Regions from separate parts of the Aquisalimonas asiatica genome, predicted to be linked through region 2. Evidence: riboswitches for the same ligand, from Rfam matches in the RefSeq annotation. Region 2 holds a riboswitch; each other region holds the start of a gene.
The links. Region 2 has a riboswitch for cobalamin ahead of BMZ02_RS13690 (TonB-dependent receptor domain-containing protein). Riboswitches for the same ligand answer to the same signal wherever they lie in the genome.
Positions count from the first base shown of each region.

Region 1: it holds a riboswitch for cobalamin, as region 2 does, so the genes downstream of both, BMZ02_RS01475 (ribonucleoside-diphosphate reductase subunit alpha) here and BMZ02_RS13690 (TonB-dependent receptor domain-containing protein) in region 2, are expected to answer to the same signal.
Region 3: it holds a riboswitch for cobalamin, as region 2 does, so the genes downstream of both, BMZ02_RS13015 (cobalt-precorrin-5B (C(1))-methyltransferase) here and BMZ02_RS13690 (TonB-dependent receptor domain-containing protein) in region 2, are expected to answer to the same signal.

Region 1 is NZ_FOEG01000001.1:299,898-309,518, forward strand. It holds gene BMZ02_RS01460 (PEP/pyruvate-binding domain-containing protein) at 1-1,345, opposite strand, end outside; gene BMZ02_RS01465 (UbiA family prenyltransferase) at 1,345-2,283, opposite strand; gene BMZ02_RS01470 (hydroxymethylglutaryl-CoA reductase) at 2,264-3,538, opposite strand; cobalamin riboswitch at 3,993-4,209, shown strand; gene BMZ02_RS01475 (ribonucleoside-diphosphate reductase subunit alpha) at 4,358-7,153, shown strand; gene BMZ02_RS01480 (ribonucleotide-diphosphate reductase subunit beta) at 7,245-8,399, shown strand; gene BMZ02_RS01485 (helix-turn-helix domain-containing protein) at 8,487-9,236, opposite strand; gene BMZ02_RS01490 (MFS transporter) at 9,233-9,621, opposite strand, start outside.
Region 2 is NZ_FOEG01000006.1:159,802-169,422, forward strand. It holds gene BMZ02_RS13685 (cobaltochelatase subunit CobN) at 1-2,995, opposite strand, end outside; gene BMZ02_RS13690 (TonB-dependent receptor domain-containing protein) at 3,002-4,822, opposite strand; cobalamin riboswitch at 4,943-5,186, opposite strand; gene cobD (threonine-phosphate decarboxylase CobD) at 5,210-6,196, opposite strand; gene cbiB (adenosylcobinamide-phosphate synthase CbiB) at 6,169-7,101, opposite strand; gene cobT (nicotinate-nucleotide--dimethylbenzimidazole phosphoribosyltransferase) at 7,214-8,266, shown strand; gene BMZ02_RS13710 (histidine phosphatase family protein) at 8,256-8,879, shown strand; gene cobS (adenosylcobinamide-GDP ribazoletransferase) at 8,876-9,621, shown strand, end outside.
Region 3 is NZ_FOEG01000006.1:10,041-19,661, forward strand. It holds gene cobG (precorrin-3B synthase) at 1-588, opposite strand, end outside; gene BMZ02_RS13005 (ABC transporter permease) at 585-1,358, opposite strand; gene BMZ02_RS13010 (ABC transporter ATP-binding protein) at 1,355-2,287, opposite strand; gene BMZ02_RS13015 (cobalt-precorrin-5B (C(1))-methyltransferase) at 2,284-3,387, opposite strand; cobalamin riboswitch at 3,535-3,756, opposite strand; gene ubiG (bifunctional 2-polyprenyl-6-hydroxyphenol methylase/3-demethylubiquinol 3-O-methyltransferase UbiG) at 3,859-4,623, shown strand; gene BMZ02_RS13025 (SDR family oxidoreductase) at 4,620-5,390, shown strand; gene BMZ02_RS13030 (hypothetical protein) at 5,401-5,688, opposite strand; gene BMZ02_RS13035 (MFS transporter) at 5,817-7,058, shown strand; gene BMZ02_RS13040 (sulfite exporter TauE/SafE family protein) at 7,059-7,784, opposite strand; gene pcaD (3-oxoadipate enol-lactonase) at 7,890-8,669, opposite strand; gene BMZ02_RS13050 (crotonase/enoyl-CoA hydratase family protein) at 8,810-9,621, opposite strand, start outside.

The DNA.
Region 1 (9,621 bases), on a different contig from region 2:
GTCGCATCTGTTCCAGGGGCTGCTCCGGGGGTTGCAGTGCCCTGTCCAGTCGCTCGCGGAACCGCCGGATCGACGCCGGCAGGCGGATGAAGTTCCACGCAATGCCCGCAGTGGTGCGCAACAGCCGGAGCCCGTCCGTGACGCGGGCGAGGCCATTTTCACGCCGTTGGGGCTGGGTCTGCCCGTCGTCCAGCCTCTCGGTGACGCCCATCATCTGTTCCATGAAACGCCGGTTGAGGGTGAACCCCGGCAGCAGGGCCAGAAGCCGGTACCAGTTGCACAGGTTGTAGTAGATGCGGCCATTCATCAGGCCCAGCATGCGGCGGAACATTGCCTGATTCGCGTCGACGCGCTGTGACGGCACGCGCATGAGGTGGCAGAACTCCCGGTAGACCGCCTCGTAGACGGTTCTGGCGAAGGAGAACGTGAGCGGGGTGGTGACGCCGTTGTAGCTCTCGGCAATATTGCTGTTGTCCCAGACCGCGTGTTCGCCGTCCGGGTCCGGAAGGCCGGCCAGGGTGGTGATCGGCCGGGACTGCAGAAGGTGGAGCCGATCGTTGCGGATGGCCCATTCCACGTCCTGCGGGCGTCCGTCCAGTGCCGCGCACCGGCGTGCCAGCGCCGCGATGGCCTGGATCTGGTCGTCCCGCAGTGCCACGGCCGCCGTGCCCCCTGCAGCGGCAGGCGCGCGGCGGATGATCGTGCCCGCCCGGTCCACGTGATAGGTATCGGCGTTCACGTCACCGCTGACCAGGGCGTCGCCTGTTCCGGGCGTGGCGGCAATCACGGCGGTGCTGCGCGAACCGCTCACCACGTCGGCGCTGAAGGCGACACCGGCCGCGTCCGCGTCGATCATCTGCTGGATCAGCACCGCCGGTGCCTGCGGCGGCCCGTTCAGCCCCCGTTCGCGGCGATATGCCATGACGCGTTCGCCGAACGCCGACTGCCACACGCGGACGATCTCCCGGGGGACGTCCTCGGGGGTCACGTACAGGCTGCTCTCAAGCTGGCCGGCGAACGAATGGCTGGCGCCGTCCTCGTCGATGGCCGAGGAGCGCACGGCCACCGTGCCGTCGCCGGGGCATACCTGTTTCAGAGCGCCTGCTACCGCCTGCTGCAGGGTGTCGCTCATCCGCAGTGCGGCGAGCGCCCGGGCAATGGCCGTGGGGTCGCCGCTATCCAGGGCGTCCTGCTGGGCAGACGTCAGGCAGTCGTGCAGTGCCGACGGGGGCACCACGAACCAGGGAGGCACGGTGCCGGCGCCCTGGAGTGCCTGCAGGCCGTATGCCTTGCCGCCAATGGTGTCTCGGGCGGCGCCGTCCGTGGGAAAGATCAGCAGTGTCATCAGACTGTCTCCATGCCAAGTGAAACGACGAGCAGGGCCGCGTAAACGGCCAGCGTCCAGATTGCCGAGAGGGGTTCGAACCAGCGCGCCGTGCCCGAACCGGGCCGCTTGAGGAAGGCGGCGGCCGCGACCAGGGCGAGCAGCACGGGCAGCGTCAGTACCACGGCCACAGTGCCGGCCCGCGCCAGCGGCACCGCGGCAAGCACCGTCAGCAGGCCGGTTGCGCCCATGGCGCCCAGCCAGGCGGCCACGGAACGGCCCCGCCCCCAGACCGTCGAATAGGTGTCCACGCCGGGTTCTTCGTCTTCCGGTGCGCGGATCTTTCGACCGATCTCGATCACCACGCCGTTGGTCAGGGACAGGCCAAGCAACAGGCCCAGCTGTGCCGGGGGAGGTGCGGCGGCGACGGCCCAGTCAAACGCGGTGGCGTGCAGCACGATCAGCGGCATGATCAGCATGTGGGACCACAGGTAGATCAGGGGGCGTGCCTTCAGCCAGCGGTGGACGAAGAACTCCCGGCTCATGAGCCCCAGGTAGAGCCACGTCACTGCCAGGGTCAGCAGGAGTGCGGGCGCCACCACTGCAGCAATGGCTGTCTGCAGTGCCACGGCCATGCCGCCGGCCACGCCAAGCTCGCGCAGGGATACCAGCCCCCGTGGCACGGCGCGATAGGGGCGATGGCGGCAGTCCTCCGCATAATCCTTGAACTCGTCGGCGATCCGCAGGCACAGGAAAAACAGCAGCGTGCTGATGGCGGCGCCCGCGAGCGGGAACAACCCGCCCGGGCCGGGGGTGCCCCGCAGCGCGGCGGAGTAGGCCAGGGCCGTTGCGCTGAGCACGAGGATCAGTGGCAGGTGGGCGTGCAGCGGGAAGCGTTCCCTCTGGTAGGTCCACCAGCGGCGCAGTGAAGACTGGGTATTAGGTGTTGTTGCGGACACGGGCGAGTACCTCATGAGCGCGGGAGAAATGGCCGGAGCACAGCGCCCCGATGATCGACAGCTCGCCGGCGAGACTGAGCGCGGCGGCTACTTCGGCCAGCGCATGGGCGCTGCCGGGGCCGTCCAGTCCGAGGAGACGCAGGCAGGCGTTCTGACTCGGCAGGCTGGTGCCGCCGCCAATGGTTCCAACCATGAGATTGGGTAGGGTGACGGCGGCGTAGAGGCCGGTATCGGTCTGCTCGAAGCGGGTGACCCCGACGGCGGATTCGGCCACACAGGCGGCGTCCTGCCCGCAGGCGATGTAGAGCGCCGCGAGGCCGTTGGCGTAGTGTCCGTGGACGCCGATGGTGCCGCTCATGACCCCGCCCATGGCGGACATGCGCCAGTAATCCACCATGGCTTCCGGTGTCGTGTGCAGCGCCTTGCGGACGTGCTCCCCGGGAATGTGGACTTCGGCGGTGACCTTGCGCCCGCGCACGCCGATAAAGGACTGGGCGCTCGCCTTCTTGTCCCCGGAATGGTTGGCTTCCACAAAGTGATACCGGGGGGTTACCGGCGCGTTGGCCATGACGTAGGCGCAGATCGCCTCGGTGGCGATGGTCACCATGTTCTGGCCGGATGCCTCACCGGTGGAGAATTCGAAGTTGAGGTAGACGTGGTTGCCTTCGATGGTGACCCGCAGATTCCGGAGGCGGCCGTGACGGGTGGTGGCTTCGCCCGCCGCGCGCAGCGCGTCCAGGGACTGGAGGGCCCAGGCCACGAACTCGCCGGCGTCGCGCAGGTTGTCGAAGGCGAAGCCCGGGGCGCGGCTGACGCCTTCGTCTATGACCATGGCGGTGCAGCCGCCGACGGCCGTGATCAGTTGGGCTCCCCGGCTGTAGGAGGCCACCAGCGCTGCTTCCGACGTTGCCAGGGGGACGTGGTAGTCGCCCTGGGCGAAGAGTCCGTTGACGCGCAGCGGGCCGGCCAGCCCCACCGGCAGCTTGACCGTGCCGATGAAGTTCTCGATGTTCGCCTCGTAGGCGCCCATGTCGGCCACGGTCTTGTCGTCGAGCAACTGGGCGCGGGCGTCGCTGTCATTGCCCGTTGCCTGCCAGCGCCGCTCCACCAGCCTTTCAAGGGTGCGGGGGTTCAACGGCAGGCGGCGGTCACTGGGGGTGTGGTCAGCGCTGAGACGCGCATGCAGCGACTCGGCGGAGTGTTCGGCCAGTAGTTGACGGAGCCAGGCGTTGGCCTGTGCATGATCGGTTGCCATTGGAGGTCATCCCTGATGGTTGTTGTCGGGCCCCTGGCTCGGCGCGTCAGCCGGCCAGGATCTGTGCGCCGTCAGGAGTGACGTGCACGGCGTAGAGAATGAACCCGACGGCGACGGCCGCGATGGTGAGGATGCGAAGCGTGCTGCGAACGACCGGTGTCATGAAAGCCTCCTGATGCGTTGAACGTGGAGCGCATTCTTGGCATTCGCCGGAGGCTGTTCAACGCTTGCCGCACACGTATCGCAATACGCGACGACCGGGGGCGTAGGGTGAGACTGCGGACCGCCTCCGGTGCCTGGTGACGGGGTTGTCGGTCAGCCGGCGGGCTGGTCGCATTCCCCGCCCGGGGGCAGCGACCGGGTGCGCCCGCCGGTTCGTGTCTGGGCAACATCGAATCGGGTTTGCAGTTCCAGAAAGCACCAGATATAGTGAAATATGTCTGGTTCGGCTCAATATGTATGGTTAAATTCTGACCAGTCGCATCCTGAGCCGTCGCAAGAGGGAATCCGGTGAGACTCCGGAACTGACGCGCAGCGGTGTGGGGGAACGACCCCGGCAAGATGCTCAGCATCAGACACTCTCGCCCATGAAGGGGAGGGGAAGTCGCCGGCAGTAGGCCACGGAATAGTTGCCCCCGAGTCCGAAGACCTGCCAGAGCCTGCCCCGTCGGCAGGGAACACTGTGCCTTCGCGTTCAGGGCCAACAGTGGTGACAGTCCCGGACTCTCCTGTCGGTGTCGAAGACGACACCGCGCCTGCCTGTCCGTTGCTGCGCCCTGTCGCGAAGGAAAGCAAACGCGACCAGGGAGTAGTCACCTCATGTCATCCACCGTAACCGCCACCCGGGAATCCCGACACGGATCATCCGCCGCGCCCGGCCTTCGTGTCATTCGACGGGACGGATCCGTCGCCGAATTCAATGTGGAAAAAATCGTTGTCGCCATCGGCAAGGCCTTTCTGGCGGTCGAAGGCGACAGTGCCAGCCAGTCCAACCGTATTCACGAACGTTCCCGGGAACTCGCCGCCGGTATCGAGGAGATCTTTCATCGTCGCCTGGCCGGGCAGGGCACGGTCCATATCGAGGACATCCAGGATCAGGTGGAACTGGCGCTGATGCGCTCCGGTGAGCACCGGGTGGCCCGGGCCTACGTGTTGTACCGGGAGGAGCATGCTCGCCAGCGCCAGGCGCGGACGCCGGACGAGCCCCACCCGTCCCTGAGCGTGACGTACGCCGACGGCGAGCGTCGCCCACTGGATCTGGGCCGGTTGCGGGCCCTGGTCCGCCAGGCCTGCGAGGGACTGGAGGATGTGGACGGCGAATCGCTGCTGGACGAGACGCTGCGCAATCTGTACGACGGCATTCCCGAGCGGGAGCTGTCCACGGCGCTGATCATGACGGCCCGCTCGCGCATCGAGAAATCACCGGATTACAGCCCCTTGACCGCACGTCTGCTGATGGACCCGATTCGCCGTGAGGCGCTGCGGGTTCTGGGGCTGGCGGAGCAGGCCAGTCACGAGGACATGGTCGAGCTGTATCCCCGTGCCCTGTCCGCCGCCATCGAGTTCGGTATCCGGCACGAGCGGCTGAATCCGGCCCTGGCGGAGTTCGATCTGGACGCGCTGGGCCAGGCGCTGCAGCCGACCCGGGATGCGGCCTTCAGCTTCCTCGGTCTGCAGACCCTGTACGACCGCTACTTCCTGCACCACGACGAACAGCGTTTCGAGCTGCCCCAGGTGTTCTTCATGCGGGTGGCCATGGGGCTGGCGCTGCAGGAGGACAAACCGACCGAGCGGGCGATCGAATTCTACGAGCTGTTGTCGTCCTTCGACTACATGGCGTCCACGCCGACGCTGTTCAACAGCGGCACGCTGCACAGCCAACTGTCCTCCTGTTACCTGACCACGGTGCCGGACGACCTGGAAGGCATTTACGGCGCTCTGCGGGACAACGCCATGCTGTCCAAATGGGCCGGCGGGCTGGGCAACGACTGGACGCCGGTGCGTTCCCTCGGTGCCCATATCAAGGGCACCAACGGTCGCAGCCAGGGCATCGTGCCGTTTCTCAAGGTGGTCAACGATACCGCCGTGGCGGTCAATCAGGGCGGCAAGCGCAAGGGTGCGGTCTGCGCCTACCTGGAGTCCTGGCACCTGGACATCGAGGAGTTCATCGAGCTGCGCAAGAACACCGGGGACGACCGTCGCCGCACCCACGACATGAACACCGCCAACTGGATTCCGGATCTGTTCATGGAACGGGTCTTCGACGAGCGCGAATGGACGCTGTTCTCGCCCTCGGACGTGCCGGATCTGCACGATCTCTATGGCCAGGCGTTCCGTGAGCGCTACGAGCACTACGAACAGCTGGCGGAGAGTGGCGAGATCGAGAACTACAAGCGGGTGCCGGCCAGGGATCTCTGGCGTCGCATGCTGTCGATGCTGTTCGAAACCGGTCACCCGTGGATCACGTTCAAGGATGCCTGCAACCTGCGTTCGCCCCAGCAACACGCGGGTGTGGTGCACTCCTCCAATCTGTGCACGGAGATCACCCTCAACACCTCGGACGATGAAATCGCGGTGTGCAATCTGGGGTCCATCAACCTGGTGCAGCATCTCGACGATCAGGGGCTGGATACCGAGAAACTCGCCCGGACCGTGAAGACCGCGGTGCGCATGCTCGATAACGTCATCGACATCAACTACTACGCGGTACCCGGGGCGAAGCGCAGTAACGCCCGGCACCGTCCGATCGGGCTCGGCCTGATGGGCTTTCAGGACGCGCTGCACAAACGGAAACTGGCCTACGCCTCCGAGGAGGCGGTGCAGTTCGCCGATGAGGTCATGGAGCACATCAGTTACCACGCCATTGGCGCCTCATCGGACCTGGCGGCCGAACGGGGTACCTATGAATCCTACGCCGGATCGCTCTGGGATCAGGGCATTCTGCCCATCGATTCCATCGAGAACCTGCGTGACGCCCGTCCCGAGGGGTATCTGGAAGTGGACACCAGTGCCAGCCTGGACTGGACGCCGGTGCGGGAGAAACTGCGCCGCCAGGGCATGCGCAACTCCAACGTTATGGCGATCGCACCGACGGCGACCATTGCCAATATCGTCGGCGTGTCCGCCTCCATTGAGCCCACCTACCAGAACCTGTTCGTGAAATCGAACCTGTCCGGCGAGTTCACCATCGTGAACCCCTGGTTGGTCCGGGCGCTGAAGGAGCGTGGTCTCTGGGACGAAGTCATGGTCAACGACCTGAAGTATTACGACGGCAGTGTGGCGCCCATTGATCGCATTCCCGATGACCTCAAGGCCCAGTACGCCACCGCCTTTGAGGTGGAACCCCGATGGCTGGTGGAAGCGGCGGCGCGCCGCCAGAAATGGCTCGATCAGGCCCAGTCGCTCAACCTCTATATCGCGGAGCCGGACGGCCGCAAGCTGGATGTGACCTATCGCATGGCCTGGTTGCGCGGCCTCAAGACGACTTACTACCTGCGCAGTCAGGGCGCCACCCAGGCGGAGAAATCCACCATGCATGACGGCGCCTTGAACGCGGTCAGCAGCCAGCCCCAGGCCTGCGCCATCGACGACCCGGATTGCGAGGCCTGCCAGTAAAGGCCAACACCAATCAGGCAGGGCGGCGACACGCCCCCAACGGGGCGGGTGCCGCCAACCAGACAGAAACACCCGATAACCGGAGGATCCCATGTCCGTCCTGAACTGGAACGATTACGACGACAACGGTGCCGTGACCGAGGCACCCGAGCCGACCCAGCCGGAACCGGCCGCGGCGGCGGAAAGCCCGGCCGGTGCCCCCACCGGACTGGAGGCGCTGGAATCCGGTGCCGAACGGGTCGCGGTGGGCGACAAGCGCATCATCAACGCCCGCGCGGACGTGAACCAACTACTGCCGTTGAAGTACCACTGGGCCTGGGAGAAGTACCTGGCCGGATGCAACAACCACTGGATGCCCACGGAAGTCTCCATGCAGGCGGACATCGCCCTGTGGAAGAGCCGCGACGGTCTGACCGACGACGAGCGGGCGATGATCATGCGCAACCTCGGCTTCTTTGCCTCGTCCGAGTCCCTGGTGGCCAATAACGTGGTGCTGGCCATCTACCGCTACATCACCAATCCGGAATGTCGCCAGTACCTGCTGCGCCAGGCGTTCGAGGAAGCCGTGCATACCCACACCTTCCAGTATGTCGTGGACTCCCTCGGCCTGTCCGAAGGCGAGGTCTTCAACATGTACCGGGAGGTGCCGTCGATTACCGATAAGGCCGCCTGGGCACTGAAATACACCCGCAACCTGGAGGAGGGCAATTTTGATACCTCCACGGATGAGGGCGCGCAGAACTTTCTGCGGGACCTGGTGGCCTTCTACGTGGTGTTCGAGGGCATGTGGTTCTATACCGGGTTCGCCCAGATCCTCAGCCTCGGCCGGCGCAACAAGATGACCGGGATCGCGGAGCAGTATCAGTACATCCTGCGGGATGAATCCCTGCACCTGAACTTCGGCATTGATGTGATCAACCAGATCAAGCTGGAAAACCCTCACTTGTGGACGCCCGAATTCCAGGCCGAAGTCATCGAGATGCTCAAGGAGGCCACTCAACTGGAGATCGCTTACGCCGAAGACACCATGCCCAACGGCCTGCTCGGCATGAACGCGCAGATGTGCGAGGAATACATGCACTTCATCTGCAACCGCCGCTGCAGCCAGCTGGGCCTGCCGGAGCTGTTCCCCGGTGCCCGGAATCCGTTCCCCTGGATGAGCGAAGCGATTGATCTCAAAAAAGAAAAGAACTTCTTCGAAGCGCGTGTGACGGAGTATCAGACCGGTGGTTCGTTGAAGTGGTAAGACAGCGGTTCGGGCCGGTGGGTACGCCACCGGTCCGCCCGGTCAACGACCGGGACCCGTCTTCGCCTAACCGGCGCCCATGGGGGGTCAGCCCTGTTTGCGGGCGTAACGGGAGAACATGGAGAACGCCCACACGCGCTGTGCCAGCATGACGCTGCAGCCGTGGCGCTCGTCCAGGGGCAGGCCGCTATCCAGGCGCGCCAGTTCATTGAACTCCTTGGCCAGGGTGTTGAGCTTGCGCTCCATCACCCGGAGTGATGCCTGGGAGAGCATCCCCGAGACGAACTGCAGCGACTCCGGCGGTGTGTCGAAGGCGGAGTCGAAGAATTCGCCGCGTACGTGCTGGTCGAAGAAGGCGCGGATCGGGCCGTTCTCCCGCCAGGTGAGAAAACGGGACGTGAGCAGCCGCGCGCGGTTGCCGGGCTGGAGTTCGATGAGTCCCATGCGGTCCAGGCGGGTCATGAGCCGGATACAGTCCAGCTCCTCCAGGTCGTAGTCGGTGATGATGTCCGCGAGGGTGTAGCGGTTGAGCAGCAGGTAGAACACCAGCAGCAGGCGGGGTTCGTCCGCCAGTGCCTGCTCCTGGGCGGCAGAGAGCTGGCGGATCTCGCCAGCGCCGTCCTCCACCATCTGCGAGAGCTCCGTGAGCGACAGGCCGGCCAGGTTGCTGACCGTCTCCAGCCGTTGCAGCGAGAAGCTCTCCTCCGAGAACAGCCGTTTCACGCTCGCCTCGCTGAGATCCAGTGCATCGGCGACATGGGCGTAGGTGACGCCGTGTGTCTTCAACGCCCGTTTCAGGGTGTTGATCAGCAGGCTGGTTTGCGGCGTCGGGCTCATGGCGTCTCCTCCTGCAGGCTGGCGACTCGGCGCTGGAGCAGTTCCGCGGTCGCCTCGTGCGGCGCAACCGGCTCACCGGCGGAGAGGCCCACGCGCTCCAGCAGACGCCGGGGGAGTTTGAGAAATGCAGGCCCGTCCTTGCGGCTGAAGAAGCTGCCCCACAGGCCGCTGAGCGCCATGGGGATGACCGGAACGGGCCGCCGGCGCACGATGTGCTCGATACCGCGCCGGAAGGTGTTCATCTCGCCGTGATCGGTGATCCGCCCTTCGGGAAAGGTGCACACGATCTCGCCGTCGGCCAGCGCGGCATCAATGCGGGCGTTGGCCTCTTCCAGGAGTTGCGGGTTCTCTTTCGCCGACGCGATGGGAATGGCCTTGGCCGTGC
Region 2 (9,621 bases):
CGCCCTCGTCGCGCACGGTGTCGGAGGCCCACAGCACGATGGCCTCGCTGCCCTCGGCTTCCGGATCGCCGCGCTCGCGGGCATCCACCGCCATTTCCTGACCCAGGGACCAGGCCACGCGGGTGGGCACCAGATCGCCGGACAGCGCGTGGAAGTTGCGCCCGGTGGGCAGCACCTCGGGGGTGCGCACCGGGTCGTTGCCATGGCCCGGCTCCACGAAACGCCCATCCAGGGCGGCGAGCAGGTTGTTGCGCTCGTTGGCGGTGGAGTTGACCAGATCCTCGCGCCAGCCCGCTTCCGGGTCCTCGTCGCCCGCCATGGAGTCAAGCATGGTCTCCACGGCGTCGTCGTCCCAGTCCCGGCCGAATACGTGCAGGCCGATGGGCATGAACTGCTCCTGCATATGGGTCACGTAGTGGCCCACTTCGTGGACCAGCAGCTCGTCGTCCACGTCGGCCAGGTCACCGCCGGAATCCTCGCCATGGTCCTGGCCGTGATCGTGATGGTGATCATCGTCATCGGCATGATCATCGTCGTGGCGGCCATGGTCGTGATCGCGATCGTGGTCATGGTCGCCGTTGTGATCGTGGTCACCGTGATCGTCGTCATGGCCGTGATCGTGGTGGTGATGACCGTGCTCCAGCTCGTGCTCGATCTCCTCGGTGAGATCCAGCGCCTCGATACGCTCGCGCAGGGTCGCCACCGCCCGGTCGCGGGTGGGCGAGTCCGGGTCGGTGGCGGACTCGAAGGTCTCCACCAACTGGCGCAGTTCCAGCAGCTCGTCGTAGAGCTCGGTTGCCTCCAGCGGCGGCGTGAGGTGGCTGATCATCACCCCCATGGCGCGGCGTTTGGCCTGGATGCCCTCGCCCACGCCGTCGACGATGTAGGGGTAGATCACCGGCAGGTCGCCGCCCAGCAGTTCCGGGTAGTCGTCGGCGGCCAGACCGGCGCGCCGCCGCGGCAGGAATTCGCGGGTGGAGTGGCGGCCCACGTAGACCAGCGCATCCGCCTCGAAGCCGTCCCGCAGCCAGTGATAGAAGCCCATGTAGTGGTGGGTGGGCGGGAATGTGGTGTTGGCGTGCAGCAGCGCTTCGCTGACTTCCCAGCCCCGGGGTGGCTGCGGGCCGATGAACACGTTGCCGAAACGGATGCCGGGGAAGACCATCTCGCCGTCGCGGACCATGGCCTCGCCGGGGGCGTCGCCCCAGCCGGTGAGGCCCGGGATGCCGGTGCGGATCAGCGCGTCGCGCAGGCTGGTCACCTCATCGGTGTCACCACCGTGCTGGAGCAGTCGGGTCCATTCGTGCTGGTACTGGGAGAGCAGGTCCAGGGCGCGGTTCTGACGGGCGTGCTCGTAGTTCTCGAGCATGTGCCGGACGTCGCCGAGGCCGCGCTCCAGCAGCCGTTCCGCCAGGGCGCGCTGTTCCTGGTCCTTGGCGTCCATGAGCCGGGCGTGCACGTAGCCGATGGGGCCGTTCTCGAGCTCCGCCTGGATGGTCTCCGGCAAGGTGTGGAAATAGTCGAGATAGTCCTCGGTCGAGAGCGTGGGCACGCGCTCGGCCAGTTCCGACAGGCCTTCGGCGTCCTCCTGGAGGTTCACGCCGCGGTCCTGGATTTCGTCCAGCAGGGCGTCGGCGTCCTCGGGCAGCTCGCCGGTGTCGTAGCCGGCGGCCTTCAGCTGCTGGAGCATCTCGAACAGGGACTCGGGCACGTCGAGCTTATCGGCGCCGACGTTGTGCCGCCCCGGCGGGTGGTTGTAGTAGACCAGCGCGACCCGCTTGTCGGCGTTGTCGGCCGTCTGCAGCCGCTGCCAGCGCTGCATGCGGTCCGCCATCGCCTCGACCCGCTCCGGGACCGGGCGGGTGAGCTTGAGTGTCACCCCGGTGGCGTCGTCGGTCTCAGGCGATTCGGCCGTTGCCAGCACCATGGGCTGGCTGATGCCCTGCAGCTCGGGCATGGCGAGCTGGTAGTGGACGTTGTCCCAGGGGATGCCCTCTTCCGACAGTTGCCACTCCGGCTCGGTGAGGTCGCTGAGGCGGATGCCCTTGACCACGGGCACGTCCAGGGCGCCGAACGCCTCGGTGACGTCCCGCCGGCCCTCGCCGCCCCCCACGGTGAAGTACTTGAGGCTGACCACGCCGGTCAGCTCCGCCGGTGCGCTGCGCTCGGCGAGGGTCTCCACCGCCTCGACGCTGGCGCCACCCCAGCGGGCCAGCACGGCGAAACACTGGATGCCACGCTCCTCGAGGGCCTCACAGGCGGCGTCCAGCAGTGCCCGGTCGCCAGGCCGGTCGCCGGTGTTGCCATCCAGCAGTGCCACGGCGGGCCCGTCGTCCAGGTCGAGGTCCGCCGGGTCGGCGCTGGCTTTGCCGTTGCGGTAGTAGCGGATGGGGTCCTGCGGGCGCGGCTCCGGCACCTCCATGTCGTGACCGGCATGAGCCAGCAGCCACTCCATCATGCCGGCCATGTGGTCCGGGCTGCGTCCCTGGTAGAACGCGCGCCCGTTCAGCCAGTCGGCCTGATCGGGGAAGGCGTCGCGCTGTGCGGCCAGATGCTCGCGGGGGTCTTCGCCGGCATCCGGGTTGGCTACCAGCTCGTTGACGGCCTCGTCGGAGAGGCCGTCCAGCACCGGCTCTCCGTCCAGCCGCGAGAGCCGGGTAATGCGGCGGTCGCTGTTCATGGCCAGCACCGGCACGTCCGCGCCGGGGCTGGCCTCGCGTAACAGGCGCTCGATGCGCCCGACCTGATCGCCGAAGACGCCGGCCATGAACACGGCGTCGGCCTCGCGCCAGAGCCCGGCCACCTCGCCGTCCGATTTCTCGGCCAGCTGTTCCGGGGTGCGCAGCACCACATCGTGCTCGGGGTGGGCGTCCACGAAGGCATGGGCCCCGGCCGCCACTTCGGCGGCGGAGCGTTCGGAGACAATGCCGACGATGGTGGCGGCGGAGGCAATCCCTGGCAGCAGCAGTGCCAGCAGTAGCACGCTGAATCGCATCATCATTTATCGGTTCCCGTAACGGACGCTGAGAAAGGCGGTGCGGCCGGCGTTCTTGTAGTCGAAGTCGCTTGTACTGTTCCGAGCCGTGACATAATCCGTGTCGAAGACGTTATCGATCGTGAGCCGGGCAGACCAGTTGCGCGCAAACTCCCAGCCGGCGCGCAGGTTCATCAGGCCGAAGCCGGGCAGCCGGTCATCGCCCTGGTAGCGGTCACCCTGGAAGATCCCGCTGGCGCCGACGGAAGCCGTCCCGATGGACCGGTCGAGATCAAGACGGGCCGTTCTGGTCGCGCGGCGCTCCAGGCGCTCACCGCTGTCGCGGTCACGCGGATCCGTCAGCGTCGCGGAGGCCTGCACATCCCACGCGCTGATGCGGGTCTGCAGCGAGCCTTCCAGCCCCTGAATGCGGGCGCGGTCGACATTCTCGGGCCGCATGACGCCGTCGTTTCCAAAGGCGTTCTGGATGAGGTCGTCCACGTGACTCTGGTAGGCGGCAAGATCCCAGCGGAGATGCTGGTATTGACCGGTTATGCCGATCTCCGCGGTCTGGGAGCGCTCGGGGGAGAGGTTGTCGTTGCCTTCGAAAATAAAGCCGTCGCCGTAATCGGTAAAGGGGAAATAAAGGTCGTTGAACGTGGGCGCACGGAATGCCGTGCCGTAGCTCAGACGCAGTCGGTGATTGGCGTCCAGCGCCTGTCCGAATGCGGCGCCACCGGTGACGCGGTCACCAAAGGCCTCGTTATCATCGAGGCGCACACTGAGCTGGATCTCCGAGTTGTCACCACCGATCAGGTACTGTCCGAAAGCGGCGCGATTATCACGGCGGGTCTCGTCGTAGTCGGTGGTTCCCGCGACCTCGTCGCGCTGAAACTCCGCACCAAAGACGACTTCGTTGTTGCCGTGGATGGCCGTGTTCTCCATCCGGGCGGTGCGCGTTTCGGTATCGAAGACCGAGATTCCGGATCCCTCGAAGTTCTCCTGTTCGTCACGGGCCTGGCTGATCTGCAGCCGGGTGGTCCATGCTGCGCCGATCGGGATCAGCGTGTGGGCGCCGATGGCCTGGTTCAGAAAATCGGTATCGCCGCCGTCGAATTCCGTGTTGCCTTCGGCGCGAAACCCGAGAACGCCGACCTCCGTGCCGTTATCGAACTGATGGGTAAGCCGTCCAACGTTGGCGTTGTTGACGAACCCCCGGTCGTCCCCGTCTTCCCGAACCGGGGCGCCGCGCGTATGGAAGCGGTTGGTGCTCACGCTGTAGGACGTGCCGTCCGCCGCACCCGCGAAGCCCGCACCAATCTCGCTGCTATCGAATGAACCATAGCCCCCTTGAATCCAGTACTGATCGCCGTCTCGCCCGTCCGGGGTGAACGCCTGCACGACCCCACCGACCGCGTCGGCGCCGTAGATGCTTGCCCTGGGCCCGCGGACAACCTCCACGTTATCGAGAAGCTGTGGCGGGATGAACTGCCAGGGCACGCCGCCGGTCGTGGCCGAACGAATGCGCACACCATCGATCAGCAGCATCGTGGATTCGGAACCGGTGCCGCGCGTATAGACGCTGGTGGCCTTGCCGAAGGAGCCGTTGGTCTGGACGTCGAGCCCGGGCTGACCACGCAGGATGTCGCCAAGCTCCCGTGGCTGCTGCCGGTCCAGAGTCTCGCGGTCGATCACAGTGACCGAGCTGAGGCTTTCGTCCACGGTCTGGGTGGAGAGCGTCGGCGTCACCACCACGGGGTTGAGCTGGATCGGGTCGTCCCCCGAGGCGCTCAGAGGCGCCAGACACACGGCCACCGTGGCCGCAGCTGCAGGCTTGCTGAAGTACATGGTTGTCCCCTTTCGCCGTGCCACCCGCACGGGCGTATCGTTCTGTAATAGTGGCGCGTGGGTGGGGCGATCAGGCGGCAAGTGGCGGAGTCTGCCGGCCTGTGCGTCGCCCTCCGCAACGCGCGGCAAACCCGGCAGGCCGGTCTACGGGCTGATGAGCGGGGAGCTGTGGACCCGTCCCTGGGCGACCGCCTTCCCGTGCATATTGCACAGTGGCCGAGAGGTCGCCTTTGACTCAAACACCGTTGCGGGGGCAGCGTCGGAATGGGGCCGCGTGCCGTGAGGCGGGCCGGTACCGACTTCCCGTTTCATCCCGTCACAGCCGGTTGGTACTGCACGGGACACCTGCAGGGAGGCGAATGACGCTAGCAAGGGGGGTGCCGGTAGTCAAATCGACAGGGCGGTATCGAGCCGTGCCAGCCCCGCTTCATCCGGGGCGAGTCCGAAGCGCAGCGCGGCCGGCCCCTGGAACAGGCGCACCAGGATGCCCTCGCGGGCGAGTCGATCCTGCAGCGCGGCCGACTCGCCGTGCGGGCAGTAGCGAAACAGGCTGGTGCCTCCGGCGGGCGTCAGCCCGTGGCGTCGGAGCACCTGGTCCAGGGCTGCCGCCCCGGCGTCGAGACGCCGGCGATTGGCCTCCTGCCAGGCGCGGTCGGCCAGGGCCTGGCGCATGACCCAGCGTGCCGGGTGGCTCACGGCCCAGGGGCCAAGCAGCGTGTCGAGGTGGTCGCAGAGCGGCGCCGGGCCGAACAGAAAGCCGCCCCGCAAGCCGGCGAGCCCGAAGAACTTGCCCAGGGACCGCATGACCAGCAGTCCGTCCGGCCCCGTGGCGGGCGCCACGCTGTCTGCGGGTGTCGGGTCGATGAAGGCTTCGTCCACCACTAGCCAGCCGTCCCGCGCCTGCAGCCGACGGTGCCACTCAAGCAAACGCTCCGTCGGGACGGTAAGCCCGGTGGGGTTGTTCGGGTGTATCCAGACCAGCACGTCCAGGTGGTCCAGATGCGCGTCCACATCGTCGTGGGGCACATTGATCACCGCATGACCCTGCTGGCGCCACCACCACGCGTGTTCCGCGTAGCCGGGGGCGGGTACGCCGACCCGGCAGGGCGCCCGCAGTCGTGGTAGCGCCTGGATGACCGCCTGGGAGCCGGCCGTGGTGACGCAGCCGGCCGCAGCCGGGGCGCCCGCCCACGCCCTTGCGATCGCCGGCAGGTCGTCGTCCGCCTCGGGCAGGCGCTGCCACACCGACCCGGGGACTTCCGGCACCGGCCAGGGCCACGGGTTGATGCCGGTGGAGAGGTCCAGCCAGTGTTCCAGGGGGATGCCGTATGCGGCTGCCGCCCGGTTCAGCCTGCCGCCGTGATCAGGGACCATGCCATGCCTCCCAATAGGATGACGGCCAGCCAGCAGAACACGGCGCGGCGCACCAGCACGACCGCGGCGTCGATGGTGGCGCCGTCTGGTGGCGGACCTTCGCCCAGGGGTGGGCGTTCCCGCCAGCCGTCCCGGTAGGGCGCGGCGCCGCCGAGGGTGACACCAAGCGCGCCGGCGCCCGCGGCCATTACCGGCCCGGCGTTGGGGCTCTCCCACGCGCCCGCCTGGCGGAACCAGCAGGACAGGGCCGTGGCGGTGCGGCCAGAGGCGGCGTAGGCCAGCGCCGTCAGCCGCGCCGGTATCCAGTTGAGCGCATCGTCGAGCCGCGCGACCACGCGGCCGAACAACAGGTAGCGCGGTGTCCGATAGCCCCACATGGCGTCCAGGGTATTCACCAGGCGGTGCAGGATTACGCCCGGCAGGCCCGCGACCAGGTACCAGAACAGGCTGGCGAAGACGGCGTCGGCGCCGTTCTCCAGGACCGACTCGGACGCCGCCCCGGCAACGCCCCGTTGATCCAGCGCCCGGGTGTCGCGGCTGACCATGGCGCCCACGGCGTCTCGGGCACCGGCAAGGTCGCCGTGGATCAGCGGTGTGGCGACGGCGCGGGCGTGATCTCCCAGGCTGCGCGGGCCGATGGCGAGATACAGCACCACAATCTCCAGGGCCACCAACACGACCGGCGGCAACACCAGCGCCAGTACCACGGCGACAAGGACGGGCGGTGCCAGCAACACGGCGGCTGCCGTCAGGCCGGACGCGATGCTGCCGTGCCCGTCCGGGTTGAAACGGCGCTCGACGGCATCCGCCAGTGCCCCGAACAGCACCAGCGGGTGCAGCCGCCGGGGCTCCCCCAGCAGCGTATCCAGAATGACAGCGCCGATACAGACAAGCGCGGTAAGCAAGGCGTCCTCGTGGCAACATGGCGAAGCCGGTCAGTGTATACCGCGGCTTGACACCCGTCAGGGGCGGGCCGAACATCCGGTGCCCTCCATACACAGCGGGGACATGCCTGTCATGACCACCAACACGCCCTGGGACGCGCCGATTCCTGCCCCCGACACGGGCGCGGCGGACGCGGCCTGGCAGCGGCAGATGCAGCTGACCAAACCGCCGGGATCGCTGGGCCGCCTGGAAACGGCGACCGTGCGCCTGGCGGCGCAACAGCGAACGTCGCTGCCCGCGCTGGAGCGTGTGTGGATTACGGTGTTCGCGGGTGACCACGGTGTCTGCGACGAGGGTGTATCCGCTTTTCCGCAGGCCGTGACGGCCCAGATGGTCCGGAATTTCGCGGCGGGCGGTGCGGCGGTCAGCGTGCTGGCTCGCCACCTGGGTGCCACCCTGGAGGTGGTGAATGCGGGCACGGTGACGCCTCTGCCGCCTCTGGCGGGCGTACGCGATGAGCCGGTCATGCCTGGCACCGCGAACGCCGTCCGCGAGCCGGCCATGAGGGCGGCTCAGCGGGACCAGGCGCTGGCGCTCGGTGACGGGGCGGCGGCTCGCGCCAGCGACGCCGGCGCGCAGCTGTTCATCGGCGGTGACATGGGCATCGGCAACACCACGTCCGCCGCGGCGGTGGCCTGTGCCCTGCTCGGCGCATCGCCGGAGCAACTGGTCGGTCGCGGCACCGGGGTGGACGACGACGGGCTGGTTCGCAAGCGTGGTGCCGTGGCGGCGGCCCTGGCGCGCCACGGTGACGACCGCGCCCCGCTGTCCGTGCTGGCCTCCCTGGGCGGGCTGGAGATCGCCGCCCTTGCCGGTGCCATTCGCGGCGCGGCAAGCCGCGGCCTGCCGGTGCTGGTGGATGGCTTCATCGTCAGTGTCGCGGCGCTGGTGGCGGTGCGCCACACGCCGGATGTGGCGGCATGGCTGCATTTCTCCCACCGCTCCGCGGAGGCGGGTCACGATGCGGTGCTGCGGGCACTGGACGCGGAGCCCCTGCTCGATCTCGGCATGCGGCTGGGTGAAGGCAGTGGCGCTGCGGTCGCGGTGCCACTGTTGCAGGCGGCCTGTCGCCTGCACGGCGAGATGGCGACATTCGAATCGGCAGGTGTCAGCGATGGCGGTTGAGGAAACGCGCTCCACCTGGGTCGACCTGATTCGCCACGGGCAGCCCGAGGGTGGGCAGCGCTACCGTGGTCATCGGGATGATCCGCTGAGCCACGTGGGCTGGGAGCAGATGCGCGCCGCGGTGGAGCCGCGGGACCACTGGGACGTGGTGATCACCTCGCCGCTGTTGCGGTGCCGCGCCTTTGCCCAGGCGATCGCCGACGAACGCGGCATTCCGCTGCACGTTGAGCCCGATTTCAAGGAAATTTCCTTCGGCCGCTGGGAGGGCATGAAGGCCGAGGAGATCCTTGCCCGGGACGGTGACCGTCTGGCGGCGTTCTGGTCCGACGGCGAGGCGAACCCGCCCCCGGGTGGCGAGGCGTTGAGCGCCTTTCACGGTCGTGTTGCCCGGGGCTGGCATCACTGGGTGCATGCGCTCTGGGGGCAGCGGATCCTCGTGGTCGCCCATGGTGGCGTGATCCGCATGATGCTCGCCTGCGTGCTGGACGTGCCACCCGGGCGGCTCATGGCCGGGCTGCACGTGCCCTACGCCTGTCGCAGCCGCGTGCGCATGGACCGCACGGACCACGGGCTACTCAGTTGCCTCATGGCCCATGGTGAGGGCCCGCCATGATCCGCGGCCTGCTATTGGCGACGGTGTTCCTCACGCGGATTCCCGTCCGCCTCCCCGAGGAGCTTGATGAACGGGATCAGGGCATGGCCGTGGCGGCCTATCCGCTGGTGGGGCTCGTACTGGGTGTGGGGCTCGCGGTGCTGGCCTGGTTGCTCGGAGTGGCGGGCCTGCCGCCGCTGCCGACCGCCGTGGTGGTGGTCGCGGCACTGGCCGGCGTGACCGGCGCCCTGCACCTGGACGGGCTGGCGGACTCCGCGGACGCCTGGCTCGGCGGCCACGGTGACCGCGAGCGCATGCTCACCATCATGAAGGATCCCGCCTGCGGGCCGGCGGGTGTGGTCGCCGTCGTGCTGGTGCTGCTGGCCAAGGTGGCGGCGGTGGCGGCGCTGCTGGATGCCCCGGGCGGCTGGGTCGCCCTGGTGCTCGCGCCCATGCTCGCCCGGGGTGGCTGCGCGCTGCTGTTTCCCCTGCTGCCCTACGTGCGCGCCGGCGGGCTGGGTGAAGCGGGTGCCCGGCATCTGGCTGGCTCTCAGCTCACGGTGACGCTGGTCGCCGGTGTCGTGGTCAGTCTGGTGCTGGCCGGTTGGGCCGGTCTGGGCATGGTGCTCACCGCCGTCGCGGTGCTGTGGCTGGGCGTGTGGCTGATGCGGCGGCTGCTGGGCGGGTTCACCGGCGATACCGCCGGTGCATTGCTGGAGAGCACCGAGGCGGTAGTGTTGCTGGTGGCGAGCGCGATGGTGAT
Region 3 (9,621 bases), 150 kb from region 2:
CTCCGGAGCAACCCGTCCCAGCGGCACCGCGTCCGCCCCCCGGCCGCCAATGCTCAGCCGATAGCGCAGGCCACCGTGATCACAGGTCACGGCGTCCAGGCGCAGGTCGGCATGGACGCAGGCGATCCCTGTCACGCCACCGCCATCCACGACCACGCCGGTCTTGGCCGGCAGGCGGTGAAGTGCGGTGTCGGCGGCGATGCCGTCGGCCACGGCCCGCGCCACCGGCGTGATGTCGGTGACGGCATCGGGGTCCAGGTCGGTCGCGGGGGCGGCCAGCACGTTGCGTACCGCCTCCCGGTCGGGGTCACTGTCGGCGACGCCGGCCGCCACGAGCGCGTTCTGGGCGCCCGTCAGGGTTGCCGGGCGCACCCCACGCAGCTGCAGGTTGCCACGGACGGTGAGCTCCAGCGCGCCGTTGCCGTATTCTTCGGCCACCTGCGCCACGGCGCCCACCTGCGCCGGCGTCCAGCCACCGATGGGATGGCGCAGGCGCAGCAGCAGCCCGTCGCCACTGGCCATGGGCGCGGCCACCCCCGGGCAGGCACCGCGCACGGCGCCGTTATGGTTGGCGCGCGCCCCACTCATGGTTTCACCCGTGTGCCCCGGGCCACCAGCGTCAGGGCCACGGCGCCGGCGATGGCGGTGGCCACGCCGAGCATGGCAAACGTGGCCCACCACGGCACCGCACTGGTGCCGAGCAGGCCGTGGCGGAAGCCCTCGATCAGGTAGTACATGGGGTTGGCCAGCGACAGGCTCTGCCACGGTTCGTCCAGGCGGCTGACGGGGTAGAACAGCCCGCCCAGGTAGATCAGCGGCGTCAGCACGAACGTGGTGACCACCGAGGTGTGGTCGAAGGTGCGCGCATAGATACCGTTGATGAGCCCGGCAAAGGAGAACAGCAACGCGGCAAGCACCGCCATGCCGGCAATGCCCACCGGGTGGTGGAACTGCAGCCCGGTCAGTGGCAGCGCCAGCGCGGCCACCAGCAGCCCCACCAGCAATCCGCGCAATACGCCGCCGGTGACGAAGCCGGCAACGATCAGCCACGGTGGCATGGGCGCCACCAGGAGCTCCTCGATGTGACGCTGGAGCTTGGCGCCGAACACCGCCAGGGTCACGTTGCTGTAGGCGTTGGTGACCACTGCCAGCATTACCAGGCCGGGCATCAGGAACTCCGTGTAGCCCACGCCGCCGAGGGTGCCGATCTCCCGCCCGACCAGCTGGCCAAGCACCACCAGAAACAGGGCCGCAGTCACCACCGACGGCAACAGTGTCTGGATCCAGGTGCGCACAACGCGGCGAAGCTGCTTCACCACCATGCCGCGATAGGCATTCCAGTAGAGCGCCGCTGTCATGCCGGTGCCTCCTGCCGGCTGCGCAGGCGCTCCAGGAACAGCTGCTCCAGCCGGTTGCTCTTGTTACGCAGACTGATCACCTGCACCCCGGCCTCGGTGAGCGACGCGAACAGGGTATTGAGATGCCGGCCCCGGGGCACGTCCACCTCCAGGGTGCGGCTATCCACGGCGCGGACCGTGACGCCATCGAGACGGGGCGGTTCCGGGCAGTCAGCGGCCAGATCCAGCACCAGGGTGTCGTGGTCCATCCCCTGCAGCAGCGCAGTAGGGCTGCCGCGGGCGATGAGGCGACCGTCGTCGATGAAGGCGAGGTCGTCGCAAAGCTGCTCCGCCTCCTCCAGGTAGTGCGTGGTGAGCAGCACCGTGGTGCCGGCGGCGTTCAGCCGCTGCAGCACGGCCCAGAGGTCGTGGCGGGCCGCCACGTCCACCCCGGCGGTGGGCTCGTCCAGCACCAGCAGGCGCGGCTCGTGCGCCAGGGCGCGCGCGATCATGAGCCGCCGCTTGAGGCCACCGGACAGCCCCCAGGCGGTCTGCCGGGCACGGTCGGCCAGCCCCAGCAACGACAGCACGACGTCGGTGCGCTGGCGCGCGCGCCGTGGCGAAAGACCGTAGTAGGCAGCCTGGGTAGCGACGATCTCCGCCACCGGCTCGAAGCTGTTGAAGTTCACCTCCTGGGGGACCAGTCCGATGAGCCGCCGCGCGGCAACGGGCTCCCGCGCCAGGTCATGGCCGAACACGCGCACCGTGCCCTGTTCCAGCCGCACCAGCGAGGTCAGCAGGCCGATCAGCGTGGTCTTGCCGGCGCCGTTGGGGCCGAGCAGGCCGAAGAAACGGCCGGCATCCACCGTGAGATCCACCCCCGCGAGACCGGTGCGACCGCTGGCGTAGTGTTTGGTCAGGCCTTCCAGGGCGATTGCCGGCGCGCTCATGCCGCCACCCCAGTGGTCGCCGTGCCCACCAGGCGACCGCCTCGATCCACGGCGCAGACATCAAGCATAACGGCGTCGGGCAGCGTGCGGCGGGCCTGATCGTAGGCGCGGGCACAGATCCGGTCCGCCAGGGGAATCCCGGCGTTTTGACACAGCGAGAGGGCCTCGATGCTGGTGTTACAGGCTGTCATGCGTATGCGCAGGTGGGTGTCGGCACCCAGGGCCGCCGCTTCCCTGGCGAGGCCGTCAAGGTCGATGGCGCACTTGCGGCTATGGGTGTCGGCATGGCCGGCGGCGAACTTGCTGAGCTTGCCGAAACCGCCGGCCAGGGTGACCCGCGGCACCGGATGACGCTTGATGTACTTGAGCACGCCCCCGATGAGGTCACCCATCTCGATCAGTGCCATGTCACCGAGGCGGTAGCGCGCACGCGCCATGGCCTCGCTGGAGCCGCCGGTGCAGCAGGCGAGGTGGGTGATGCCGTTGGCGCGGGCCACGTCGATGGACTGGTGAATGGAGGCGATGTAGGCCGCACAGGAAAACGGCCGCACGATGCCGGTGGTACCGAGGATCGACAGCCCGCCCTGGATCCCCAGACGCCCGTTCATGGTGCGCTCGGCAATACGTTCGCCGTCGTCCACGCCGACAAAGAGGGAGAACCCCCCGCGATGACCCAGGGCGGCGGCGCATTCAAGAAGATGGTCGGTCATCATGCGCCGTGGCACCGGATTGATGGCCGGCTCGCCCACCGCGACAGGGAGGCCGGAGCGCGTGACAACCCCGACGCCGGCACCGGCATGGAAAGTGATACCCGACTCGCGGCGAGGCTCGACGCGTACCCACACCCGGGCGCCATGGGTGGCATCCGGGTCATCGCCACCGTCCTTGATGACGCCCGCTTCGGCGCCCTCCCCGGTGCGCCGGAGGTCATTGAGGACCAGCTCCACGCGCTTGCCCTTGGGCAGGACCACGGACTGGCGCTCGCCCACCTGATCCCCCAGCGCCAGACGCGCGGCGGCGGTCGCCGCGGCCGTCGCACACACCCCGGTGGTCAGGCCGGTACGCAACCGGCCATCGCCATCACGGCTCTCCGGACGCATGGAGGGCGCGCCGGTGGTTGTCTGTGGTTGCTGCGCGTCAGTCACGTCTTGCGGTCCCACGCCGGATGATTGCGCGACGGGAGCGGTGGCAGGGTGGATACCGATCTTGGGGGACAGGCGATCACCACCCGGTTCCGCCGCACCCCGCGGCACCAGGGAGTTCAGGCCGGTCTCCGGACTCGTGGCGCGGGGTCCGTCCCCGGCGGATCGCCTTCCCGACGCACCCGGGCGGGCATCGTCAGTGGCCTGTGATCCGGTTGTCACCACATACCGTTGCGGGGGCAGCGCCGGCCTTGCACAAAAAGGATGCGCACCGGCTTCCCGATTATCCCCGGCTGCACTCGGGGCACCTGAAGCTGGCTGTACCTTATGGGACCCCCGGGGGGTGGTCAACCGGGACTGCCAATACAATCTGCTTACACTAGTTATGCAATACTGATCATCCAAAGACGAATCCGAGAGCGGCATGCCATGGCAGACGACGACGCGCACGACCGGACAGTGGATGCGGATGAACTGGCGCGCTACCGCGCACTCGCGGACATGTGGTGGCAACCCGACGGCAAGCTGTGGCCCCTCCACGTACTCAACAGGCTGCGAACCGGGTACATCCGTGACCACCTGTGCGAGCGATACGGCCGCGACCCTGCCGGCCCGGCACCACTGGCGGGCCTGCGCATGCTCGACATCGGCTGCGGCGGCGGACTGCTCAGCGAGGCCATGGCCGGGCTCGGGGCCAGCGTTCACGGTGTGGACGTATCCGACAGCAACATCCAGGTGGCGCGCCTGCACGCCCGCGAACAGGGTCTGGCCATCACGTACGAGACTGCCACGGCCGAAGCGCTGGCCGGACGCGGCGCCCGCTACGACGTGGTGCTGAACATGGAGGTCGTGGAGCACGTGGCCGATCTGCCAGCGTTCATGGCTGCCGTGAACCGTCTGATATCACCGGGCGGACACACCTTCGTGGCCACCATCAACCGCAACGCGGTCTCGTTCGTCGTGGCCATACTGGGCGCGGAGTACATCTTCCGGTTGCTGCCAAGGGGCACGCACCAGTGGTCCCGCTTCCCCACGCCGGGGGAAATGGAGACGCTCCTGGAGCGGGACGGCATCACGACGGTTCGGCGCACCGGCGTCAAGGTCAACCCATTGACGCGGCGCATGTGGCTGTCACCCTCTGAGAGCGTCAATTACATGCTGCTGGCCAGGCGCCAGGCAGAGGGGGAGATATGAGTGACGAGCCACGGCCCGTCGCCCTGGTAACGGGCGGTGCGCAGGGCATCGGCCTTGGCGTGTCGCAAAAGCTGCTGTCGTCGGGGTGGCGCGTCTCGGTCATCGATGTGGACGGCGAAGCACTGGCGGCGCTGGACGAGGACAGCCGGGATGACGGGCGGCTGTTCACGGTGCAGGCGGACGTCGCCGACGAGGCGGCCGTGGAGAGCGCCGTGGATGCCACGCTGGTGCACTTCGGCCAGCTCGACGGCCTGGTGAACAATGCCGGCGTTGCCGATCCGCTGAGCGGGCCGGTGGAGGCGCTGGCCCTGTCAGACTGGCAGCGCTGGCTGGACGTCAACCTGACCGGCACCTTCCTGCTCAGCAAGCACTGCACGCCGCATCTGGCAGCGCGCCGGGGTGCCATCGTGAACATCGCCTCCACCCGGGCGTTGCAGTCGGAGCCCGACAGCGAGGCCTATGCGGCGAGCAAGGGCGGCGTGCTGGCGCTCACCCACGCGCTGGCGGTGAGTCTCTCCGGACGGGTTCGTGTCAACGCCATCAGCCCGGGCTGGATCGCGGTGGAGGACTACCGCAAGCCAAGCCTGCGCACGCCCCCCGCGCTGACTCCCGGAGACCATGCCCAGCACCCCGCGGGCCGGGTCGGCCGACCGGACGACGTCGCGGATCTCTGCGCCTTTCTGCTCTCGGACGCCGCCGGTTTCATCACCGGCGAGAACATGGTGGTCGATGGCGGCATGACCCGCCGCATGCAGTACGCCGACTAACCGCCGGTCACTAGCCCTCGGTCCGGTGCCCGGATTCCGAGGCATCGGCCTCCGGACGCGCCTCGATGATGCGCACCTGGCGACTGTCCACGTCCACGTCCAGGCGGTAGACACCCGGTTGCAGCACGTCGGTATCCAGCACCGACTCCGCCACATCCTGCTTGGCCTCCGGAAGGGCGTCGCCGCTCTCGGTCTCGAAGCGGATATCCTCCATCGCCACCGCCCCCAGGGACAGTGTCAGCCACCCGGCTGCCACCACCAGTGCGCCCGGGCCGGGCGTCGGTCGACCTGCTTTCATATCACGCTCCTCCTGGATGTGCTCATTCGAGGGCCCGTCACCGATCGTCCGTTGACCGTTTCCATGACAGGGCGTTCCGCATTCCTGCTATGGTCGGGTCTCCAACAAGAACGAAGAGGCCGCCCACCGTGGACACCAACGCCCGCCCTAACGCCGTGCTCACCGTGCTGTGCGGCGCCTTCACGGGATTGGTCGTGATCGTCTTCGCGCGCCTGGCCTTCGGCGTGCTGCTGCCGCCCATGCGGGCCGACCTGGGCCTCACCTACCAGCAGGCGGGCACCCTCGGCACCATCACCGCACTGGGGTACCTGCTGTTCGTGCTTGCCGGGGGTGCCGCCGCCGCGCGCTGGGGGCCACGCCGGGCCGTGGTATTCGGCCTGATCACGGTGGGCATCGGCTTCGCCGGGCTCAGCGTCGCCACGGCCTATCCGGCGCTGCTCGCACTCAAGGCGCTGCTCGGGTTCGGCACCGCCTTCAGTTTCGCCCCCATGGTCTCGCTGCTCGCCGCATGGTATCCGGAGAAGCGCGGCTTCGTCATCGGCTGCATGTCGGCCGGGATCGGCGTGGGCACGCTCCTGATCGGTTTCATGGTGCAGTGGCTGCAGACCCTGTTCGGCGACGCCGCCTGGCGGGTGAGCTGGGGCCTGTTCGCGGCGGCAGCCGCAGCCGTGGCGGCGCTGGTCATCGTGGTGGTCAGGGATCCGCCAAGCACGCGGGTCGCGGCGGGGGAGCGGCCGCCCTCAGCGGAGAAGTGGCTGATCTACCGCCACCCGCGCATGCTCATCGTCGGCAGCGTCTACGGCCTGATCGGGCTGACCTATATCGTGCAGGCGGTGTTCATGGTGAGCTTCGTGGTGGAATCGGGCCACCCGGAGCGGACCGCCGGCCAGCTACTGGCAATGATGGGCCTGCTGTCGGTGGCCTCCGGACCTGCCTGGGGCACACTCTCGGACCGCTGGGGGCGTGGCAATGCCCTGCTGACGGCCATGCTGCTGGTGACCGTCGCCACCATGCTGCCGCTCATTGACCAGAGCCTGCCCATGTTCTTCGCCCACTACCTGATCATGGGCTGCGCCGTGAACGGAACCTTTGCGCTGATCCAGGCGAGCAGCACCGATCAGGTGGCCCCCCGGTACATTCCCATTGCATTCAGCTTCGCCACGCTGGTGTTTGCGGCCGGTCAATTCGTCGGGCCGGCCATCGCCGGGTGGCTGATCGAGACCACGGGCGATTTCCGGTCGGCGTTCCTGTTCACCACGGCCGGGCTGATTCTCGGCTGCATTCTCACCGCATGGATCCGCCGTTTCCCGCGTGAACTGGCGGTCGGAGACCCGCCGGAGCCCACGGCATCCACGGCCCGGGACGGCTGATCAGAGCGCACTGAGGATTGCGCCCACGGCGGCCGCGGCCGAGACGCCCAACACCGCCGGGCGCAGCCAGTCCCGATCGAGCCAGCGCGCAACGCGGCCGGAACCCAGAAAGCCGAGCGCAATGGCGGGCAGCAGACTGACTCCCATGATCAGCTCCGCAAGCCCGAAGTGACCGGCCAACGCCAGGGCCGTGAGCACGATCACGCCACCGGGGACGAACACCGCCGACAGCGTGCCGCGCAGCCGGGCGCCGGAGAAACGCTGAAACGCCAGGGCCAGGGGCGGGCCGCCAATGGATGTGGTGGTCGCCATCAGCCCGGCAAGCCCCCCGGCCCCGAACAGGTGCGGCGGGCGTGGGCTGGCGACCCCGCCGGCCAGGCTCAGGACCACGGCCAGCAGCACCAGTGACCCGAACACCAGCCCCAGCATGTCCTGCGCGACGACGCCCAGAACCAGCCCGCCAAGGGCGGCGCCCGGCACCTGGCCGACCACCGCCCAGCCGGCATCGGGAAAATGCACGGCGCGCCAGTCACGCATGAGAATCAGTACCGGCAGGCACATGCCCGCCACCACCATGGCGCCGGGAATCAGCGCGGGCTGGATCAGGTACAGCAGCGGCGCCCCGACCATTCCGAGCCCGAAACCGATGGCGCCCTGCAACAGCGACCCGGCCAGAATCACGGCGCTGGCCAGCGCCCACTCACCGAGGCTCAGTGGCAACTCCACCCTTGCTCCCTGGACTGTTCCGACGACGCGTTGGAGTCTACCGGGGTTCGCGCGCGGCGGCGATGGCCGGGGCGGCAGCCGCTGATGCCGGTCGTCGCCCGACGCCTAACGGGCGTCCAGGAATCGGGTCAGGGCAGCGACCGTTGCCTCGGGCTGCTCCACGGGCGGCAGGTGGGCCGCGGCGGGGATGATCTCGAGCCCGGCGCCGGCGATGCGCGCCACAATGGCCTCGGAAGCCGCCACCGGCGTGCCCGGGTCGTTCTCGCCGACCACCACCAGCGTCGGCACATCAATGGCGTCCACCTGCGGCTCCAGGTCCATGCTGCCGATGGCCTCGCAGCAGCCGGCGTAGCCTTCGGGCGGCGTGCGCAGGAACATGTTGCGGATGCCGGCAACGGGGGTGGAGCCGAGGAAGGCGGGGGTGAACCAGCGCTCCATGGCACCGTCCACCAGGCCGTCCAGCCCGTCGGCCCGCACCTGGGCGGCGCGCTCGGCCCACATGGCCGGCTCCGGCATGCGCATGGTGGTGTCGCACAGGATCACGCTGTGCAGCCGCTCACCGTGGCTGCCGGCCAGCTGCTGGCCGACCATGCCGCCGATGGAGAGCCCGCAGAAATGCACCCGGTCCAGCCCCAGCCCGTCCATGAGCGCCACGCAGTCCTCCGCCAGCCCGGCAATGGTGTAGGGGCCGTCCGGCACCGAGGTCAGCCCGTGCCCACGCATGTCGTAGCGCAGCAGGCGGTAGCGGCCCCGGAGCCGTTCGGCGACGGCATCCCACATGCGGAGGTCGGTGCCCAGGGAGTTGGCGAACATCACCACCGGCGCATCGGCGGGGCCTTCGAGGGTGTAATGGATGACGCCGTTGTCGTGTTCCAGAAACTGCATGATCGGCTCCTGCGCTCAGCGGGTATATCCCGGGACGGGCCGATTCGGTGGACCTGAAGGTCCACCCTACGAGCCTGTGCCCCCAGCCGGGACGTATGGGCGTAGGGTGGACCTTCAGGTCCACCAACCGGAACCCGAACCTACTCCGGATCCTGCAACGGCGGCCGCACCGGCGGCAGGTCGGCGAACTCGCCGGGCCGCTGCTCGGCGTTGGCCTGCATGGCCTCGCGGATCTCGGCGTGCTGGAGCATGCTGGCGTTCCACACACCGATGTAGTCCAGGCTGTCCGCCACCGAGTGATCCCGGGCATAGTTGGCCATGCGCTTGGTGCCGTGAATGGCCAGGGGCGGCTTGGCAGCGATCTCCCGGGCGATGCCCATGACACCCTCCAGCAGGCTGTCCTGGTCCGGGAAGACGCGGTTGACGAGGCCCACGGCCTGCGCCTCCTCCGCGGGCATGCGCCGGCCGGTGTACGCCAGCTCCCGGGCCACGCCTTCCGGGATCAGCTTGAAGATGCGCGGGAACGTGCCCACATCGGCGGTCATGCCGATGTTGATCTCGTGGATGGTGATGAAGGCGTCCGCCGTGGCGTAGCGCATGTCGCAGGCGGTGATCAGGTCCACACCGCCGCCGATGCAGCCGCCCTGGATGGCCGCCAGCACCGGGACCCGGCATTGCTCCAGGCAGGAGAAGGTGTCCTGCATGGCGCGGACCGTGTGCTGGAATCGCAGCCCGGCCTGCCGCTTGGCCATGGGATCATCGTCACCACCGGCAATGGACTCGAACGCCTTGATGTCCAGCCCGGCCGTGAAGTGCGGCCCGGTGGACGAGATCACGATCACCCGGGCGCGGGCGTTGTGGTCGATATCGCGGATGATCGCCGGCAGCTCCGTCCAGAACGCCGGGATCATGCTGTTGCGCTTGTCCGGGCGGTTGAGCACCAGATGGGCGA